DNA from 2 places in the Nonomuraea rosea genome. Region 1 is predicted to be linked to the other one. Evidence: riboswitches for the same ligand, from Rfam matches in the RefSeq annotation. Region 1 holds a riboswitch; the other holds the start of a gene.
What was found. Region 1 has a riboswitch for glycine ahead of gcvT (glycine cleavage system aminomethyltransferase GcvT). Riboswitches for the same ligand answer to the same signal wherever they lie in the genome.
Positions count from the first base shown of each region.

Region 2: another riboswitch for glycine. It lies ahead of gcvP (aminomethyl-transferring glycine dehydrogenase); the one in region 1 lies ahead of gcvT (glycine cleavage system aminomethyltransferase GcvT).

Region 1 covers NZ_BAABDQ010000019.1:25,873-30,982, reverse strand. Annotated here, with positions in the region: gene gcvH (glycine cleavage system protein GcvH) at 45-434, opposite strand; gene gcvT (glycine cleavage system aminomethyltransferase GcvT) at 431-1,516, opposite strand; glycine riboswitch at 1,648-1,746, opposite strand; gene ABEA43_RS35730 (M4 family metallopeptidase) at 1,931-4,216, opposite strand; gene ABEA43_RS35725 (gamma-glutamyl-gamma-aminobutyrate hydrolase family protein) at 4,438-5,110, opposite strand, start outside.
Region 2 covers NZ_BAABDQ010000035.1:16,576-21,685, reverse strand. Annotated here, with positions in the region: gene ABEA43_RS49495 (double zinc ribbon and FHA domain-containing protein) at 1-347, shown strand, start outside; gene ftsR (transcriptional regulator FtsR) at 412-1,065, shown strand; gene ABEA43_RS49485 (bifunctional nuclease family protein) at 1,198-1,668, shown strand; gene ABEA43_RS49480 (MerR family transcriptional regulator) at 1,816-2,436, shown strand; glycine riboswitch at 2,499-2,598, shown strand; gene gcvP (aminomethyl-transferring glycine dehydrogenase) at 2,789-5,110, shown strand, end outside.

The DNA of each region.
Region 1 (5,110 bases):
AGGGCCGGGGCCCGGTGCGGGACCCCGGCTTCTCGTTGGTTCGGTCAGGACTCGCCGGAGGTGAGCGCCGTGTACTCCTCGGCGGACAGCAGGTCCTCCGGGTCGCCTTCGATGCGGATCCGGAACATCCAGCCCTCACCGTACGGGTCGCTGTTGGCCAGACCGGGGTCGTCCACGATGGCCTGGTTGACCTCGACGATCTCGCCGCCGACCGGCGCGTAGATCTCGTTGACCGACTTGGTCGACTCCACCTCGCCGACGGAGTCGCCCGCCTCGACGGCCGCGCCGACCTCGGGGAGCTGCACGAAGACGACGTCACCAAGGGATTCGGCGGCGAAGGCGGTGATGCCCACGGTCACGGTGAGACCGTCGTCGAGCCCGGCAACCCACTCGTGCTCCTTGGTGTAGCTGAGGTCGTCAGGGATGTTGCTCACTTGTTCCTCCTGTAAAAGGGCAGCTCAACCAGGTCCATAGGTTCATGGCTGCCCCGAATGTCCACGGCCAGGCCTGCTTCGGCGCCGGTGTCCACATAGGCCATCGCGATGGGCCGCCCCAGGCTCTGGGAGGGCGCACCGCTGGTGACCTCGCCGACGACGGCGCCGTCTTTGGTGACCGGGTAGCCATGGCGCGGCACCCGGCGGCCCTGCGCGACCAGGCCGACGAGCCGGCGCCGGGGCGGATCGTCCTTGACCGCCTCGAGTGCCGACCTGCCGACGAAGTCGCCGGGCTTGTCGAATTTCACCACTCTGCCCAGCCCCGCGTCGAACGGGGTCAGGTCGGCGCCGAGCTCGTTGCCGTACAGAGGCATGCCCGCCTCAAGCCGGAGCGTGTCCCGGCTGGACAGGCCCGCGGGCTGGAGTCCGTACGGCTCGCCGGCCGCGGTGAGCGCGTTCCAGAGCGGGACGGCGTCCTGGTTGGCCACGAAGAGCTCGAACCCGTCCTCGCCGGTGTAGCCGGTGCGCGCGATGAGCGCCTGCCGCCCGTCCACCAGGCCGGGCAGGCCCGCGTAGTACTTGAGCCCGGCCAGGTCGGCGTCGGTGAGCGTGGCGAGGATCTCCTGGGAGCGCGGGCCCTGTACGGCGATCAGCGCGTACTGGTCCGACCGATCCTCAACCACCACGTCATACGCCTTGGCACGATTTTTCAGCTCGTGCCCGACTTTTTCGTAGTTCGAGGCGTTCGCCACCACCATGAACTCCTCGTCGCCGAGCCGGTAGACGATGAGGTCGTCGAGCACCCCGCCCCGCTCGTTGACGATCATGGTGTACCTGGCCCGTCCGGGCGCCAGCGCCGACAGATGACCGACCAGGGCGTAGTCCAGGGCTTCGCCGGCCTGGGGGCCGGTCAGGAAGATCTCGCCCATGTGCGAGAGGTCGAACAGCCCGGCCGCCTCGCGAACGGCCTTGTGCTCCGCGGACTCGCTCCCGTACCGGAGCGGCATGAGCCACCCCGCGAAGTCGGTCAGCGTCGCGCCGAGGCTCTGGTGAACGTCACGTAGCGGTGTAGGTCGGGACATTTGTCGCACCTCAGGACAGGATTGGATGCCAGCATCCTCCCCCTCTGTCATGGGTGCCTGAGAGCTTCGCCCGAGTTTTACCGGACTTTCACCTTCGGCGAGGCCCCGCAGGCCTGCTTTCCAGAGGTCACCTAGTCCGTGCGGTCCTTTGCCTTGAGAGGTTCGCGGGGAGGGCTTGCTCCTTCAGGGACACCTGACCGGCTGTCAGGGTGCTCTCCCGCACGGTTTCGCCGGTGATGTCCGCAAGCCTAGTGCCGCCATGGGGGTGTTGTCGCGTGCCGATCTGCCGTTCCGGAATGCGAAAGGCCGCGCGCGGACCGGTCATGGCAGGTCGGCCCGCGCGCGGCGGCTCGTGGAGTCAGGCTTGCTCGCCCGGAGGGCGGCCACCCCGGCGTGACCGCCCAGCTTGTGCGTTCAGACCCGCTGCCAGAGCGCGGGCGTGTTGGGCGGCTCCCAGCCGGGCAGGCTGGTGTGCGCCTGCCGGCAGCGGTAGCTGACGCCCTGGTAGGTGACGGTCTGGCCGACGGCGTAGGCCGTGTACGTCTGCCACGTGGTGCCCTGGCCGCCGCCCACCGTCAGGCTGAACGAGGCCGAGTGGTCGGCACTGGCGCCGTCACCGTTGAGGCTGATGGCGTAGGTGCTCGGCGTGACGCCGCTCGTGGTCGTGATCGTCACCGTGGACGACTGGCCGGCCGTGATCGTCTGCGGGCTGAAGCCGACGGTCACGCCCTGCGGCACGTTGCCCGCCGACAGCGTGACGCTCTGCGCCTGGCCGGAGGTCACCTGCGTGCTGATCGTCGCGGTGGCGGAGGCTCCCGCCTGCACGGAGGCGGAGGACGGGCTCACGCCGAAGGAGTAGTCGTCCTGGGAGGTCTGCCCGATCCGCAGGTTGTACGTGGCCTGCCGGTCCACGTCGGCGCCGTCGGCCGTGATCGTGATGGCGTGGTTGCCCTGAGGGCTGCTCGACGACGTGGTGAGCGTCAGGGCCGAGGTCTGACCGGCGGTGATCGTGGCCGGGCTGAACGCGGCCGTCACGCCGGCGGGCAGCGTTCCGGCACGCAGGGTGATCGACTGGGCCGAGCCGCCGGTCACCGTGGTCCGGACCGTGGTGGTGGCGCTCTGCCCCGGCGTGACGCTGCCGGAGGCGGGCTCCAGCCCGACCGAGAAGTCGTTGGCGCCCTGCTGGCAGGTCGGCTCGCCGGACTGGGCGCGGACGCTCACGCCGTCCCAGGCGCTCTTGACCACGTTGAACTCGGTGCAGCTGCCCGGATACAGCGTCTTGGCGGCCTGCAGGGTGGCCACCCGCGCCTTGGCGTGCGTCCACGGCTGCGTCTTGGTGTTCAGCGCGGACATGAAGACCTCGCCGGCCTTGCGGATGCCGATGCCGGTGATCGCCGCACCGCTGTCGCAGCGGGTGCTGGCGGGCTTGCCCGACGGGTTGGTGCCCTCGGCTACCAGGTAGAACCAGTGGTTCTGGGGCCCGGCCGCGGCGTGCACCTCGGTGCTCGGGATGGAGGCGCTGTAGCAGTTGGGATGCCCGAGCGCCGCCGGGTTGTACATGTTCCTGATCGGGCCGGAGCCCGACAGGTTGACCTCCTCGCCCACCAGGTAGTCCGGCGGGTCGTTCGGGTTGTTCGCGAAGGCCTCGGTGAGCGCGCCGAAGACGTCGCCGGTGGACTCGTTCATGCCGCCGGTCTCGTTGCCGCTGCCCGCGCCGCCGCTGGTGAACTGGAAGATGCCGTGGCCGAACTCGTGCCCGACCACGTCCATGGAGGTGAGCTGCTGGCTGTTGGCGGAGTTGTGGCCGAACGAGCCGTAGGAGCCGTTCCAGTACGCGTTGACCGCGTTCAGCCCGACGCGGGAGGGATATCCGCCGCCCTGGCCGTTGATGCCGTTCCTGCCGAGCCAGTCCCGCAGCATGTCCCACTCGCGCTGCGCGGCGTACAGGGCGTCCACGCAGGCGGTCTCCAGGTTCGTGCCCGAGCCGTTGCCCCAGGTGTCGGTGGTCTTCGTGTACGGCGTGCCGTTCTGGCCGCCGCACGCGACGCCGCTCCTGCGGGGGTCGCGCATCGTGTACGAGGGCGTCGTGTCGATGGTGACGGTGCCGTTGTAGTAGCCGCTGCCGGTGCCGTCGCGCACGTCGTCCCATGCGTCGATCACCTTGCCGGTGACCGCGTCCACGAAGACGTGCATCCGGGTCTCGTGCCCGGCCGCGGTGCCGCCCGCGACGGCCACCTCCCAGGCCAGGCGGGGTCTGGCGGTGGCGGCGTGGACGGAGAGCACGGGGGTGGCGACCGTCTGGGGCCTGGCCACCCTGGCCCTGGCCGTCAGCGCGGCGGCGGGGGCGGCGACCTTCGGCTCGGTGCTCACCGCGATCTCGGTGCGCTGCCCGGTGGTCAGTGTGGTGATCACCGCGCCGGAGTCGTCGGTGGCGGCGATCACGTCGCCGCCGTACACGGGCAGGCCCTCGTACGTGCGAGCGTAGGTGAGATATTGCCGGCCACGGACGCCGGCCACGGTCGACGTCAGCGTGAACGTGTCCTTCTCGGAGGCCATCAGCGCCGCCGGGCCGGCGAGGATCGCGCTGTGCGTCGTGGAGATCGCGTTCCTGCGCTCGTCGGGGGTGGGCGGTTCGGCCTGCGCGGTCCGGGTGCTCGCGGCCGCCGTCAGCGAGCTGGTGGTCAGGGCTAACGCGAGCATTGCGGCAGCCCCCAACCTGAGTTTGGGGTTCACTCTCTGGCTCCTCAGGGGGGTGTGGAGTGGAAGAGCCCCGGCCGGCTGGGGATGCCCTCAGGTTGACACCCGTGCAGGAGAGTGCGGTACCCAACAACTTCCCATAACGTCACGCTATGGCCCCGTTTTCCAGGGGTTTTGCTGGTTTTTCGGCTCAGATATTCGTAAAGAAGCTTTCCAGTAACGGCTCAGCAGGCCGCGACGAGCGCCTCGAAGAGTGCGCAGTCCTCGGCGGCCTCCGGGTGCCACTGCACGGCCAGCGTGAAGGGGGCCGAGTCCAGCTCGACCGCCTCGATCGTGCCGTCCCGCGCGGTGGCGGCGACCGTGAGGCCGGGGGCGAGGCGGTCGATGGCCTGGTGGTGATAGTGCGGGACCGTCACGGGGCTCGTCCCCAGGGCCTTCGCCAGCTTGGTGCCGGGGGCGGGGGTGACGGGCAGCGCGCCGAACGTGCCCGGCGCGGGGGAGTGGTCCGTGTGGCCGACCACGTCGGGCAGGTGCTGGTGCAGGCTGCCGCCGAGGGCCACGTTGAGGACCTGGAGGCCGCGGCAGATGCCGAGGAAGGGCAGGTTCGCGTCGAGGGCCGCGGCCAGGACCGCGAACTCGGCATCGTCGCGAAATTTCCTTATATAGCTGGCTCGGTCGTGCGGCGGCTCCTCGTACCGCGCGGGGTCGATGTCGCCGCCGCCGGCCAGGATGAGGCCGTCGAGGCGGTGCACGACCGGCGCGGGATCGCCGGCCGGCGGCAGCACGACGGGCTGGCCGCCGGCGCGTACGACCTGCTCCACGTACATGTACGGCAGGAGCGCGACGGTCATGTCCCATACCGTGAACCGCGCGGGCTCGACGTAGGACGTGATGCCG
Region 2 (5,110 bases), on a different contig from region 1:
TCCTCGCCGAGCGAGCGCTGGTCGAACAGCTGCCGCCCGGCACGGCGTTGCTCACGGTGACCAGGGGCCCCAATCAGGGCAGCCGGTTCCGGCTCGACAAGGAGCTGACCACGACCGGGCGTCACCCGGAGAGCGACATCTTCCTCGACGACATCACCGTCTCCCGCCGCCACGTCGAGTTCTACCGCCATCGCGGCGGCCAGTTCTCCGTGCGCGACGTGGGCAGCCTCAACGGCACCTACGTCAACAGGGAACGGATCGAGGAGGTCCCCTTGCACTCCGGGGACGAGGTGCAGATCGGCAAGTTCCGCCTGGTCTTCCTGATGCGAGCCCACGCCGGCACATGAGCGAGCGGAGCGAGCGACCGATCGGCGCGGCCCCCAGCGCGCTCACGCCGGCCAGGGAGGCCGCATGAGCTCCCAGGCGGCACGCTCGCATATGAGCATCGGGGAGGTGCTCGCCCTGCTGCAGGGCGAGTTCCCCGATGTCACCATCTCCAAGATCCGCTTCTTGGAGGGCGAAGGGCTGATCGAGCCGGAGCGCAGCCCCTCCGGCTACCGTAAGTTCACGCACCTGCACGTGGAGCAGCTGCGCTTCATCCTCACCGAGCAGCGTGACCACTATCTGCCGCTGCGCGTGATCAAGGACAGGATGGCCGAGAGCTTCGGCCTCCCGCGTGCCGTGCAGCACGTGCAGGAGATCAAGCTCAGCAGGGCCGAGCTGATCGAGGCGGCCGAGATCGACGAGGAGACGCTCGCCGAGCTCGAGGACTACGGCCTGCTCGCCCCGGTGGCCAGGCGTTACGACGAGGAGGCGCTCAAGGTGGCCCGCAGCGTCGGCGCGCTGACCCGTTTCGGCCTGCACGCCCGGCACCTGCGGGCGGTCAAGGCGGCGGCGGAGCGCGAGTGCGGTCTGGTCGAGCAGACCGTCGCCCCCATACTCAAGCGGCGCGCCCCCGGAGCCATCGGCGAGGCCGACGAAGTCGCCAGGGAGTTGTCCACGCTTCTGCTCGATCTGCACGCAGCCCTTGTCCGCATGGGAGTCCGGTCGGTCCTGGGTCGTTGAGACCGTAGCGGGCTAGGAGGCGAAGGCACATTCGAGCCCCGCCGGGTGTTACGTTGAATTGCAGTAGCGAGTCAGCAGAAGCGCCGATCAAATAGCTGTGCCGGGTGACCGGTCAGGAATACGGAGCAGCCCGTGTTGCAGATGGAGGTCGTGGGCGTTCGAGTTGAAATGCCCACAAATCAGCCGATCGTCTTGCTCAAGGAGGCACAAGGGGAACGGTTCCTTCCCATCTGGATCGGCATGACGGAAGCCACGGCCATCGCCCTGGCCCAGGCGGAGGAGCCGCCGCCGAGGCCGCTCACGCATGACCTTTTCCGCGACGTGCTGAGCGCCCTGGGCGTAGGCCTGCGCGCGGTCAACATCGTCGCCCTGCGCGACGGCATCTTCTTCGCCGACCTGGTGTTCTCCAACGGCGTGGAGGTGAGCGCGCGGCCCTCTGACTCCATCGCGCTCGCCCTGCGCACCGGAGCCAGGATCTTCGCCAGCGAGGAGGTCGTCCAGGAGGCCGGAGTGATCATTCCAGACGACCAGGAAGACGAGGTGGAGAAGTTCAGGGAGTTCCTTGACACGATCACTCCCGAAGACTTTGGCAGGGCGGGGTAGGTATTTCAGTGCATTTACGCTTCACGACGCGCCGAGCCGGATCGTTGACTGAGCATGGTCACGGTCCTACGGTGCAAGTGAAACCCGTGGTCGCCCTTTACGAACCCCCAGATCAGGCCACGGGATGAGAGAAAGCCGGAGGTCCGCGTGGCGGTCAGCAGCGGCGAGGGAAAGACGGCCGGCCAGGAAGATCCGGTTCGGCGCGAGAGCGCGCGGCAGCGTGCCGGAGAGCAGGGTCTGCTCTTCGACGAGCAGCCGTCGGCGCTGCCGGACGACATCGGATACCGCGGGCCGACGGCCTGCTCGGCGGCCGGCATCACCTACAGGCAGCTCGACTACTGGGCGCGCACGGCTCTGGTGGAGCCCACGATAAGAGCCGCGCACGGCTCGGGCTCGCAGCGCCTCTACAGCTTCCGCGACATCCTGGTGCTCAAGGTCGTCAAGCGGCTCCTCGACACCGGGGTGTCACTACAGCAGATCCGTACGGCCGTGCAGCATCTACGTGATCGCGGGGTCGGCGACCTCGCGCAGATCACGCTCATGAGCGACGGCGTCAGCGTCTACGAGTGCACCTCGGCCGATGAGGTGATCGATCTGCTCCAGGGCGGCCAGGGCGTGTTCGGCATCGCGCTGGGCAGGGTCTGGCGTGAAGTCGAGGGATCGCTCGCGGAGCTGCCGGGGGAAAGAGCGGCGGTCGAGGACACAGTCCCGGCCGACCACCCCGCTGACGAGCTCGCCCAGCGGCGCCGCGCGCGCCGCATCGGCTGAGAGCGAACCCCGGTGGACCGGCGAACACGGCACACCGTAGTAATCTAGGACAGCAAGGCTGACGACCCCGTGCGGGAGAGTCCCCGGGACCACCGGTCCCGTGGGCGCCGAAGGAGCAACCCTCCCCGGAATCTCTCAGGCAACCTGTACCGCTCGGGTGAGGCAACTCTGGAAAGCAGGTGCGCCCGCCAGGCGCGCCTCACCGACGGTGCAAGCCCCTGTCCCGGGGGTGAAGCTCTCAGGTCGTGACGCCGCCCTTCCCGGGGTCGCGCTGTCGCGCTGACAGAGGGGGAGATCCGGCACTCGTCCGCGCCCTGGCGCCGGTCTCCATAAGCCTCGGGAGGCAATCTCCATGACCGACCTGTCAGCACCGCCGTTCGCATCCAGGCACATCGGCCCATCGGAGTCCGAGCAGCTGCGCATGCTCGAAGCCGTGGGCTTCGAGTCCGTCGCGGATCTGGTGGCCGTGGCGGTCCCCGAGGCCATCAGGGCCAAGGACCGGCTCAAGCTGCCCGCCGCCATCGGCGAGGCCGAGGCCATCGCCGAGCTGCGCGCCCTGGCCGGGCGCAACCGCGTGCTCACCTCGATGATCGGCCTGGGCTACTACGACACCGTCACGCCCGCCGTCATCCGCCGCAGCCTGCTGGAGAACCCGGGCTGGTACACCGCCTACACCCCGTACCAGCCGGAGATCTCGCAGGGCCGCCTGGAGGCGCTGCTGAACTTCCAGACGGTCGTCTCCGACCTCACCGGGCTGGCCGTGGCCGGCGCGTCCCTCCTCGACGAGGCCACGGCCGCCGCCGAGGCCATGACGCTGGCCCGGCGGGCCGGCAAGTCCAAGAGCGCCGTGTTCGTGGTCGACGCCGACGCGATGCCCCAGACCAAGGCGGTGCTCGCCACCCGCGCGGAGCCGCTCGGCATCACGCTCGTGGAGCACCCCCTCGACGGCGAGCTGCCCGAGTGCTTCGGCGTGCTGGTGCAGTACCCGGGCGCCTCGGGCCGCCTGCGCGACTTCCGCGCCGTGGCCGCCGCCGCGCACGAGGCGGGCGCGCTCGTCGTCGCCGCCGCCGACCTGCTGGCCCTGACCATGGTGGCCGCCCCCGGCGAGCTGGGCGCCGACATCGCGATCGGCTCCTCGCAGCGGTTCGGGGTGCCGTTCGGGTTCGGCGGGCCGCACGCCGCCTACATGTCCGTACGCGAGGGCCTGCAGCGCCAGCTCCCGGGGCGGCTCGTGGGCGTGTCGGTGGACGTCGACGGCGACCCCGCCTACCGCCTGGCCCTGCAGACCCGCGAGCAGCACATCCGCCGCGAGAAGGCCACCAGCAACATCTGCACCGCCCAGGTGCTGCTCGCCGTCATCGCCGGCATGTACGCCGTCTACCACGGCCCCGAGGGCCTGCGCGGGATCGCCCACCGGGTGCACCGCTACGCGTCGGCGCTGGCCGCCGGCCTGCGCGAGGCCGGTCTGGAGGTCGTGCACGGCGAGTTCTTCGACACCGTCCTGGTCCGCGTGCCCGGCAAGGCCGCCGAGGTGGTCGCCGCCGCCGCCGGGCAGGGCGTCAACCTCTGGCGGGCCGGCGACGACCACGTGTCCGTCGCCTGCGACGAGAAGACCGGGGCCGCCGAGATCGCCAAGGTCTGGGCCGCCTTCGGCCTCGACCGCTCGGACGTGGACATCGAGGGCGCGGCGGACGCGCTGCCCGCCGAGCTGGCGCGCGAGTCGGCGTACCTGACCCACCCCGTCTTCCACAGCCACCGCTCCGAGACCGCGATGCTCCGCTACCTGCGCAGGCTGCAGGACAAGGACATCGCGCTCGACCGTTCGATGATCCCGCTCGGCTCCTGCACGATGAAGCTGAACGCGACCACCGAGATGGAGCCGATCACCTGGCCCGAGTTCGCCGCGATCCACCCCTACGCGCCCGACGACCAGGCCGAGGGCTACCTGGAGCTGATCGGCACGCTGGAGGGCTGGCTGGCCGAGGTCACCGGCTACGACGCCGTCTCGATCCAGCCGAACGCGGGCTCGCAGGGCGAGTTCGCCGGCCTGCTGGCCATCCGCGCCTACCACCGCGCCAACGGCGACGAGGGCCGCGACGTCTGCCTCATCCCGTCCTCGGCCCACGGCACCAATGCCGCCAGCGCCGTCATGGCCGGCATGCGCGTCGTGGTCGTGGCCTGCGACTCCGACGGCAACGTCGACCTGGCCGACCTCGACGCCAAGATCGACAAGCACCGCGACGCGCTGGCCGCGATCATGGTGACGTACCCGTCCACGCACGGTGTGTACGAGGAGACGATCACCGAGGTGTGCGCCAAGGTGCACGACGCCGGCGGCCAGGTCTACGTCGACGGGGCCAACCTCAACGCGCTGGTCGGGCTGGCCAAGCCGGGCGAGTTCGGGGCCGACGTCTCGCACCTGAACCTGCACAAGACGTTCTGCATCCCGCACGGCGGCGGCGGCCCCGGCGTCGGCCCGGTGGCGGTGCGCGGCCACCTGGCGGCCTTCCTGCCCGGCCACCCGCTGCACAACGGCACGCCCGTGGGGCCCGTCTCGGCGGCCCCGTACGGGTCGGCGGGCATCCTGCCGATCTCGTGGGCCTACATCAGGATGATGGGCTCCGAGGGGCTCACCGCGGCGACCGAGCAGGCCATCCTGTCGGCGAACTACCTG